One region of the Bacillus sp. UNCCL81 genome, then DNA from elsewhere that is predicted to be linked to it. Evidence: riboswitches for the same ligand, from Rfam matches in the RefSeq annotation. Region 1 holds a riboswitch; the other holds the start of a gene.

Region 1 (5,224 bases):
AATAACATCAACGTCTGATTCTTCTACACCATGACGATATAGAGCATCTTCTGCACCACCAAGTAGTTTTGATGTAATAAATTCATTAAAACGTCCTACGATTACTGCAACTTTAAGTCCTGATCCTACTAAATTTCCTTCGAATTTCATAATTATCTCTCCCTATTAATAGTGTAATAAATGTCCCATTTTTTCGATTTTAGTAATTAAATATTTTTCGTTTTCTGTTTTCATTTCGGTTTGAATTGGCACTCGATTATTAATCTGTATTCCGTGAGATTTTAACGCATCAATTTTAACTGGATTATTAGTTATTAAATCTATACTCTCAATGCCTAAATCTTTTATAATTTGAGCACTTATCGCATAATCTCTTAAATCTGAATCAAATCCTAAGTTTAAATTTGCTTCAACAGTATCAAAGCCTTCTTCCTGTAACTTATATGCTCTTAACTTATTAAGTAAGCCAATCCCTCTGCCTTCTTGTCGCATATAAACAATTACGCCTTTGCCTGCTTCTTCAATCATCGATAATGTTGATTGTAACTGAGGTCCACAATCACAACGACATGAGCCAAATACATCACCTGTTAAACATTCCGAATGAATACGTACAAGCACTGGTTCACCATCGTCAACTTTACCTTTTACAATCGCAATATGCTCTTTACCGTCGATCTCATTTGTATAACCAATCATCTTAAAATCACCAAAATCAGTTGGTAATTTAATTTCAACTTCTCTATTTACAAGTTGTTCAGTTTCTCGTCTATAATGAATTAAATCTTTAATTGTTATCATTTTTAAATTAAACTTGTTTGCGATTTTGATTAAATCAGGTACTCTTGCCATTGTTCCATCATCATTCATAATTTCACAAATGACACCAACTTCTTTCGATCCAGCCATTCGAGCTAAATCTACTGCAGCTTCAGTATGTCCCGGTCTCTCAATAACGCCTCCGTTTTTAGCGACTAAAGGAAACATATGACCAGGTCTTCTAAAATCTGCTCCAGTTGATTTATCATTTAACATTTGTAAAACAGTATGTGAACGCTCAAATGCTGAGATACCAGTAGTAGAATCGATATGATCAATACTTACAGTAAAGGCAGTTCCATGTGAATCTGTATTGTTTGTTACCATGTCATATAAATCTAGTTTTTTCGCTATCTCTTCAGAAACAGGTGCACAAATTAAACCGCGGCCATGTGTTGCCATAAAATTTATATTTTCAGGAGTTGCAAATTCACCGATAACAACAAAATCTCCTTCATTTTCTCTATCTTCATCATCACAAACAATAATAATTTTTCCATTTTTTAAGTCTTCAATTGCTTCTTCTATTTTAGAGAACATGATCTTACTCCTTTATATATAGCCATTTTGAGATAAAAATGAAGTTGTTATTGCAGAACTCTTTTTCGTCTCATTCATACCAAGCATTTTTTCAACATACTTACCTAATAAATCAAACTCAATATTAACAACGTCTCCCGTTTTTTTACTGCCTAAGATCGTATGTGAGCGGGTATGAGGAATTAAAGAGATTGTTACAATATCATTTTCAACTTCAAATATTGTTAAACTTGTACCATCAATCGTTATACTGCCTTTATGTAGGCAATATTTAGCAAACGAACTTGGAATAGTAATTTTATACATTACTGCGTTTTCCATTGCATTTACAGATATAATTTTACCTGTGCCATCAATATGACCCGATACAATATGTCCACCAAACCTTCCATTTGCAGCCATTGCCCGCTCTAAATTTACTTTTTGGTTTGAAACCAAAGTACTTAGATTCGACGCTTGAAACGTTTCAGGCATGACATCAACAGAAAATTCATTTTTAGTAAAATCTGTAACGGTTAAACACACTCCATTTACAGAGATACTATCTCCTAAATGAACATCCTCTAAAATGACTGGTGCCTCAATTGTTAGCAATAAAGTTTTACCTTTTTTTATGATATTTTTTACTGTTCCTATTTCCTCAACGATTCCAGTAAACAAGTTTTTTCACCTCATTTCGAAAAATCATTTTACACTCAAGCCCGATAAATGACTTTGTAAGATCCATCTCAAATTTCATAAATAGTTGATCCACCTTATCACACCCTCTAATTCAAATTAATTTGAAAAAGTGAAAAGCCCCTTAGAAAACTCCTAAGGGGCAATAGATGTTTAAGAAAGGAAGCATACTTAAATAAACGCTAGTTCAAAATAAGTCTATTTAAAGACAGTACTATATCGCGTCTATTGTTGTGCATACAAAATATGCACAACCAACTAAGCCTATACGGATAGTATTTTTGAAAAAACAAATAACCATACCATATATGCACTCCATCCTTCTCCCATCCAGACTATACTGTCGGCTCTAGACTCTAACTAGATCAGCAACATATAAAAAATCTATATGAAGCTCACGGGCTTAGTATAAAAATATACAACACCGCCGGTTGGGAATTTCACCCGACCCCGAAGGACACTAATTATCAAATTTGGTTTCATTATAACTAGCAATTATTTGATTGTAAAGATTTTAAGATTCTATTTCTTTTAAAACGATCTAATAGAAAAGATAATTTAAGCGAAAAAACCTTATAAAATATGGAAAATTCCACACTCTATTTAGTTAAAAAATTTATTATTTTTTTCTACCAAATTTAATCACCTTGCTATATATATTTTTTTGCAACCAATACAAAAGTGTATAAATATTAATATTAAAGTAACTTCAGAAAATATTAATTCATGCAATTAATGTAGACATTAAGACTTACAAATTCCAGAATTACATTAATTTAGATTAATTAATAATACAATCGAATAGTTTTTTCATTTAGATAAAATCAGATTTTTCATTATGTTTATTTATAGCAAGAAGTAATAAACTCCACTTAACAATGCTCCTAGAATCATTAGGAAAACATTTTATTAAGCGTTTCTCTTTATATCAGAAATAGAAAGATGTAAACCTGATAACTACAAAAAAAGATTTAATTCTAAAATAACAAAAGGCCTTTCATCTGCACTAAAAAAGTAATAGCTTCATCGTATACCAATCTGAAAAAAACGTGTAAAACTTGAGTAAATATCCATATAAAAATAATAATAAATATACAATAAGTAGAATTATTATTATTATTATAAAAATTTACATTTCAAATAAAGAAACTTCTTTTAATAGAAGTTCCCTCTCTTATCCATTATTCATTTCCAACTTGTAAAATTTTTTCATGTTGTTTTAAATCTCTTTTTTGTAGCCAAATAAAGTACACTGAAACTAATATGATCAATATTAATATGACTGGTGAAGAGAATAAAAGTATTCCTAAAAAGCAAATTGCTAGAATACATGAACCCATTTTAAAAAATATGGAATCAAATAATCGCAAACATGCCAATACTCCTAGTAAGGCGTTGCATAGGAAGAATGCATTTGCAATCGCTACAAGTGTTTGAATGTTTAGGAAGTCATTAAAATAGAGAATAAATACAATTATGTGAATGCCAAACAAACTAAATAATGATCGAGTTGCAACATTATTTTTATTTTTAAAAGAAAGCCATGAAGGTAATAAACCGTTTTTGGCTTGATCGGCAATTAGCCTTGATACTGCTCCTATTACTAGCAGAACCGTACTAATACAAAGAGCAATTGTAATTGTTGAAATAATTGGAGTTGACCAACTTCCAAATAAACTCTGAAGTAACGGTGCTAATGATTGATCCATCATACTTCCATTTTTAGAATGAATCCACTGGAAAGCAAATGCAACTGTTAAACTTACTATTGCTATAATCGAGAAACTTAAGACTACTGCTTTAGGAATTGTTCGTTCTGGAGTTTTTACTTCTAAAGAATAGCTACCGATGACCTCCCACCCGATTAATGCCCAAAATAATAAAAGTAAACTTTCTCCAAAATCAGAAACAGTAATTGGCTTCGATAAAGTAAAGCTCCCATCAACTGTAAATAATGTATGAATACTGCCAACTATAAGTGTCACTACAATGAAACTAGACATGAAAAAGGCAAATTTTCCAACATCGGCAATGCTTCTAGTTAAAATGATATAAACAAAACATAGTATTCCTAAAGCTAGCCACTTTTCATTGAAGAAGCTTTGATTCGTCAGTAGTTGTAAGTAATGCCCTGCCGTTCCTGTAACTGCAATTGGTCCAAAACAAACTGCAAGTAAAAAGAAAATAGCTGAAAGGTTTTTTATTTGTGTACCAAAAGCACGCTCAACTGCCAATGGCACTCCAGAATCTCCTGGAATCAACAAACTTAGCTTACCGAACATTAGTGCAAATATTAAACTTAAACCAAGCATAAGAACCCAAGCAAAAATAGCATAATTTCCAGTAGTTACATACACTGCAGGTGGTAAAATAATAATTCCTGAACCTAAAATAGGTCCAATCATTAACCCGCTGAGCAAAAGAAAACCAATTTTTCGATTCCTCATTCATATCCCTCCAATAGTTATTGAAACAAATTGTAATTTCGTATAATTTAATTATATGAACCAATCTAACATCGGTAAAATGAATAGTTATGATATAAACTATCGGAAAATCCGATAGTTAGGAGGCAATTATGGAAATCCGACATTTAATTACATTTAAGTCAATTGTGGATATGGGCGGGTTCTCTAGAGCTGCGATCCATCTCGGATATGCACAATCTACAGTTACTGCACATATACAAGCACTTGAGCAAGAGCTAGGAGTACCTTTATTTGACCGATTAGGTAAAAAGGTACATCTGACTGAGGTCGGTGAGAACTTTTTAGTTCACGCAATCGAAATGATTCAGCTCTATACAAAAGCAAAAGATGTATTCCAAATGGAAAATGAAGAGGTATCTACATTAAAAATTGGCGCTCCAGAATCTTTAACAATCTATCGTCTTCCACTAATTATCCAAGCATTTCGATCACAAAACCCGAAAGTAAATATTATGATGAAATCTGGTTCATGTTGGGAATTACAAGATGAATTACGTCGAGGCGATCTAGATATTGGCTTCTTCCTGCAGGCTCCATTACCGGATTCTGATTTATATACGGAAACACTAATTGAAGAACCACTTGTCATTTTGCTACCTCCATCTTCTGATACTAGAACACTTTCATCGTTTACACTAAATGCGAATGAAAATATAATTCTCACAGAACAAGGTAGTTATCGTGATTATTTTGAAGCA
Region 2 (5,224 bases), on a different contig from region 1:
GACATATTTAGATCATGAAGATACAAGAGATATTTACAATTCACTTCAAAAGATCCAACATGAACTATTTGATTGCGGTGGAGATTTGGCAGTAGTAAAGGATAGCATCCCTTTTAAAACGACAGAGAAAATGGTAGAAGAGCTTGAAACATTAATTGATGAATATATGGAAGCAACTCCCCCATTACAGCGTTTTATTTTACCAGGTGGGTCAAAACCTGCTGCAATCATTCATCAAGCAAGAGCGGTAACGAGACGTGCAGAAAGAACAGTCGTAACATTAATGAAGCAAGAAAATATTCATCTTCCAGTATTTTTATATTTAAATCGACTATCTGATTATTTCTTTGCACTTGCAAGGGTAATCAACACACGTTTAAATATTAAGGATGTTGAATACGAACGAGGAGCAATCGTATTTCGAACTGATAAAAAATAAATAAGAAAAATAGCGATTGAATAGTTAAATTTTTCTAATCAATCGCTATTTTTTTGTATAAATAAGTTTTTTCTATCATAGAATGTTTGAGTGTATGTTTTAGTAAAAGTACTTCTTGGCGTTTATATTTTAGAATTGCTCAATTCATCTTAAGTAATATACATAAAAAAGAGTTAGGGTCTGATTTAAGCGCTTAGTCCAATTTATTTCTAAATTACTAAAGGTCAGTCCTCGAGTTATTTGACTGATTAAACACTTTTCACATTTCTTTAGATAGGAGGCAAATAATGTTTGATTTTCTTAGGAGATGTTTGTTGATTGTTGTGTTTGTTTTAACGATTGGTCTTTTATTTATCGGTGGAAATCGAGAGAAATTAAAGGATATAATATTAGATAAAAATTTTCATGAATTAAAAATTGTTTCAAATCCTTAGCCGTTTAAATTAAATTTATAAGTTTAATAATAAGGGTTGAAGCACAGATTAGTTGTAGAACTTCTAATGTAAATGTAATTTACTAATAAATTTGGTAAAGTACATTTATATGTGAAGTTCTATTTTTAATTTTAAGGAGAAAAAAATGACTAATTTATGGGATCCAGCAATTGTAATGGAAGACGAAATAGCGAAAGAAATAATAAAGATCCAATTTCCAAATATAAAAATAAACGGAATAAAAAAAATTGGCGAAGGGTTTGATAATACAGTTTTTTGTTTAAACGATGAAATTTTACTAAGATTTCCACGAAGAGAAATAGCTGTAGAAATTTTAAATGTTGAAAGAAAGTTACTCCCAATTATATTTAATCATTTTGAATTGAAGACAACGGTACCAATACTCGATGGAAAGCCATCTGAATTATTTCCTTGGCCATTTTTAGGATATAATTTTATTGCAGGAAAACCTCCAATTTATTTAAATAGAACTGATAGAATATTAATGATTGAACCAATCGCGAATTTCTTGAAAAATTTACATTCAATAAATTTCGATGAATTAAAGGGTATAAATCTACCGTATGATGAATTGAAGAGATTAGATATAAACTTCCGTAAACCTCAGGCTAAAAAATATATTCAACAGGCAATACAGAAGAATCTAATTGAAGATGAACAGAAACTTAATCATTTTATTGAAAGCTTAGTTGAAATTAAAAGTGAGACAACTTTAGTTCTTGTTCATGGTGATTTACATTTTAAGAATATGATTGTTAATGAACAAAACCAACTTAAAGGAATTATTGATTGGGGTGATGCTCATATTGGTAATCGTGAATTAGATTTATCCATTGTTTATAGTTTAATTCCGAACGATATGAGAGGGAAGTTTTTTGAGATTTATGGTAATGTATCGGAAGCGTCAAAGAAACTTGCACAGTTTAGAGCTGTCTTTACAACAGTTGTTCTGTTGTTATATGCAAACGATCAAGGGGATGAGTCGTTAGTAAGTTTTTGTCAAGAAAACCTAAGTAATGCTTTAAATGATTAGTCGGAGATTTTTATTTACAAACTGTATTTAATTTAGTAACATTAAACTGTAATTTAATAAACGATCTATCTTCGGGGCGGGGCGAAATTCCCCACCGGCGGTAATTAAGCATTGCTTATAAGCCCGCGAGCCTGATTTTTTGGGCAGGATCTAGTGCGATTCTAGAGCCGACAGTATAGTCTGGATGGGAGAAGATGGAGGTTCGCAAGTTCAAAAATTTTTTCTTTTTGAACGCTTATTTGGCGTGCTGAAAAATTCTCCCCTATTTCGAAAAAAATAGGGGATTTTATTTTATTTGCATAATTTTATACTATTTTTCATTATTATTTCGGCCTTATTATAATCTGTGCAAATAATAACGCAACTTAAGCGAACCTTTCATTTTTCTTGATATGATCGGGAAAAAGGAGAGAGGTAATATGCAACAACGCAACAAAGTAAATAAAATGGTGATAGTGGCAATGCTTAGCAGTATTTCTTATGTACTCATGATGCTGTACTTTCCACTTCCTGCATTTCCAGTTTGGCTTACAATTGATTTTAGTGACGTTCCAGCATTAATAGGAGCAATTGTTTTTGGTCCTGTAGCAGGAATAGGAATAGAGTTAATAAAAAACATCCTTCATTATGTTATTAATGGTAGTATGACTGGTGTACCGATTGGAGAATTTGCTAATTTTAGTGCGGGAGTATTATACATTTTACCTGCGTCGTATTTCTTTAGAAAATATCGTTCAGTAAAAGGGTTAACTCTTGGATTAATTGTTGGTACAGTAGTGATGACTGGAATATTAAGTCTTTTAAATTATTTTGTGTTATTACCTGCATATGCACATTTCATGAATTTTAACCTACCAAATGAAGTAATTGTTGCGTCAATTATGCCATTTAATGCAATTAAAGGTTTATTAATCATGATCTTATTCTTAGTTATCTACCCTAAATTAAAGGTTTGGTTAACTCAAAGAATGAATGTCCATAACGTATAAATAAATGAAAGTGTCTACTAAATTTTGGTAGACACTTTTTGTTTTATGTACCTAATTTGAATGAAAAGATCATATTTATTTTATAGGAGAAAAAAAGAGAACCATCTATCGAATGATAGATGGTTTTAGTTGTTAATTTTTTAACAGGGAAGTTAACAAAAGAAACAGTTGTTCATTGCGTTCATCAAGTGCTTTGTCGATTTGACATATCAGAAGTTTATGCGAAGTTTGAGCTACAAGCGATGAAAGAAACGCATCGATTTCTGCTTGAACTTCCTCATTTGATTCAATGGTAGTTGTCGAAAACGGATTAGTATCTAAGATCAAAGCGTACTCGATCGGCATCACATCAAATATCAACTCAAGATAAAACTTTGTTTCCTTCCCATGCAAGCGAAGTTTATGGTAAATCGATTCCGACGAAAGATCGACTCTCTTATTATTTTCATAATAAGAAAACGGAGGGTGGGAGTTGTTATCCTTTCGAAAATTAAAGACAATGCCATTTGGTGTACTCTTTGCATCCTCTACAAACGAGATGTTTGTAAGTACATCATCAACAGCAAGGAGAAATTGTAATATCAATTCGATGTCTTTTTTTACCTGTTTTTTCTCTAACAACTTGTTTAAAAACGTCTTTTTCTCGGTAACTGTCATCTGTTCCATGCTGTTCATCCTCTCATGATGTTTTATTTATTATAGCAATTTATTAGATAATTCTGAATATGTAAAATAAGGAAATAATTAGCCTCATCACAACAATTTGGCACACTGTCTTATGTATGTTTTGATCGAATTCAAAAATATCGTGGCTCAAAACAGAAGACAAAAATGAATGTTTCTATAACATTTTCTTAATGAACTAATTCAAGGCGCATATTAAAAAACACGAGCAATACGGATAGCTCGTGTTTTTTTTTTATAAATAAAAAAGCGACGAAATAACTTCGCCGCAGTTTTTACTATTCGAATTTTAAAGCGTCGCCATCGAATGCTTCGTCAGCAACTTTGATTGAGTCTGTTGGGCATCCTTCAAATGCATCCATCATGTCATCAACTAAAACGTCCGGAATTTCAACGATTCCTTGGTTATCATCTAGAGTAACGTATGCGATCCCTTCATCATCATAGTCATAGATATCAGGTGCAGCTGCGCCACAAGCGCCACATGCGATACAAGTGTCTTTATCAACGATTGTATATTTTGCCATTGTATTGACCTCCCAAATTATTCCCTGTTTATGTTACAGATACTATTTTTGTAATGTACCTGTAAACATTTTAAAACGGTTTCCAAAACTTTTCAATATAATTGTACAAGGTTTTGAAAAAAACGAGAAATGATGAAACCTCAAATAAAATAAATAATGATTTTTATATGTTTAAAATGGTTTGGTTATTGATACATATGATAAGCTAGAAGAAATAAAAACTATTTAGAAAAAATGCACAAATATTTTTGTACTACTAATTATTATTCGAAAAAATATTTAAATATATTAATGGAATAATTTTATTTGAGAGGTTTATGATGTTTAAGCTATCAATATTGGAAGAAATCATCCTTTTTTTACTTCATCGATATAATGGTGAACGAACAATCCAAGGTATACTGTATTTATTAAAAGGAAAACAAAGTGCTCAAATTATTCAAGATTCTCATTTTTATCAAGTCACATCATTTTTCGGACTTTTTCATTTCCTTACTCATCAGAATATGCAAGAAATTATAAATGGGTTAGAGGTTAAAGGGTATATAGGTCAGTCTGAAAATAAGAATATCTATTTGTTAAATAAAAATGGTCAAGCTTATCTAGCAAATCAAAAATTACAGTTTATGGAATATACATTTTTAAACGGACTAAAATTTTCTAGTATTCAAAAGATATTTTGGAAAAGATTTTCATTATTTTTTCAAACGGTGTCCAATCTGAATATGAATTTAAAATATTTTAGGGCAGTTATTCAAGACCAAGATATACAAGAATGGGTAAAAAATGAGATTCTTAATTTTCCTGTGAATAAAAACGAATTAGTTAATCAATTTTACAAAGAATTGCATACAATTTTAGAAAATATTAGTGACGAAGACGCATTACTATTTGTGAAACGATTATCTGGAGCAAATACTTATGGCATGACTTTTGAACAAATTGCATTAGAACACAAAGTGAGTGTTGAAAAAATTTATCTCAATTCGATTAATACATTGCATCATATGATCACTATTTTACTTGAACCAAACAATCATTATCCTTTATTAAGTAAATTTGTTATTGGTGCTAAAAGTACTAATATTACGAATACG

Evidence for each region. Region 1 has a riboswitch for FMN ahead of ribE (riboflavin synthase). Riboswitches for the same ligand answer to the same signal wherever they lie in the genome.
Region 2: it holds a riboswitch for FMN, as region 1 does, so the genes downstream of both, BM319_RS00920 (ECF transporter S component) here and ribE (riboflavin synthase) in region 1, are expected to answer to the same signal.

What each region holds. Positions count from the first base shown of each region.
Region 1 covers NZ_FOMF01000008.1:104,315-109,538, forward strand. The annotation lists gene ribH (6,7-dimethyl-8-ribityllumazine synthase) at 1-150, opposite strand, end outside; gene BM319_RS17425 (bifunctional 3,4-dihydroxy-2-butanone-4-phosphate synthase/GTP cyclohydrolase II) at 166-1,359, opposite strand; gene ribE (riboflavin synthase) at 1,372-2,019, opposite strand; FMN riboswitch at 2,352-2,499, opposite strand; gene BM319_RS17435 (APC family permease) at 3,219-4,484, opposite strand; gene BM319_RS17440 (LysR family transcriptional regulator) at 4,616-5,224, shown strand, end outside.
Region 2 covers NZ_FOMF01000002.1:158,352-163,575, forward strand. The annotation lists gene BM319_RS00910 (cob(I)yrinic acid a,c-diamide adenosyltransferase) at 1-439, shown strand, start outside; gene BM319_RS24485 (hypothetical protein) at 727-873, shown strand; gene BM319_RS00915 (phosphotransferase) at 1,019-1,927, shown strand; FMN riboswitch at 1,991-2,127, shown strand; gene BM319_RS00920 (ECF transporter S component) at 2,347-2,916, shown strand; gene BM319_RS00925 (YpiB family protein) at 3,049-3,582, opposite strand; gene BM319_RS00930 (ferredoxin) at 3,879-4,127, opposite strand; gene BM319_RS00935 (YpbB family protein) at 4,448-5,224, shown strand, end outside.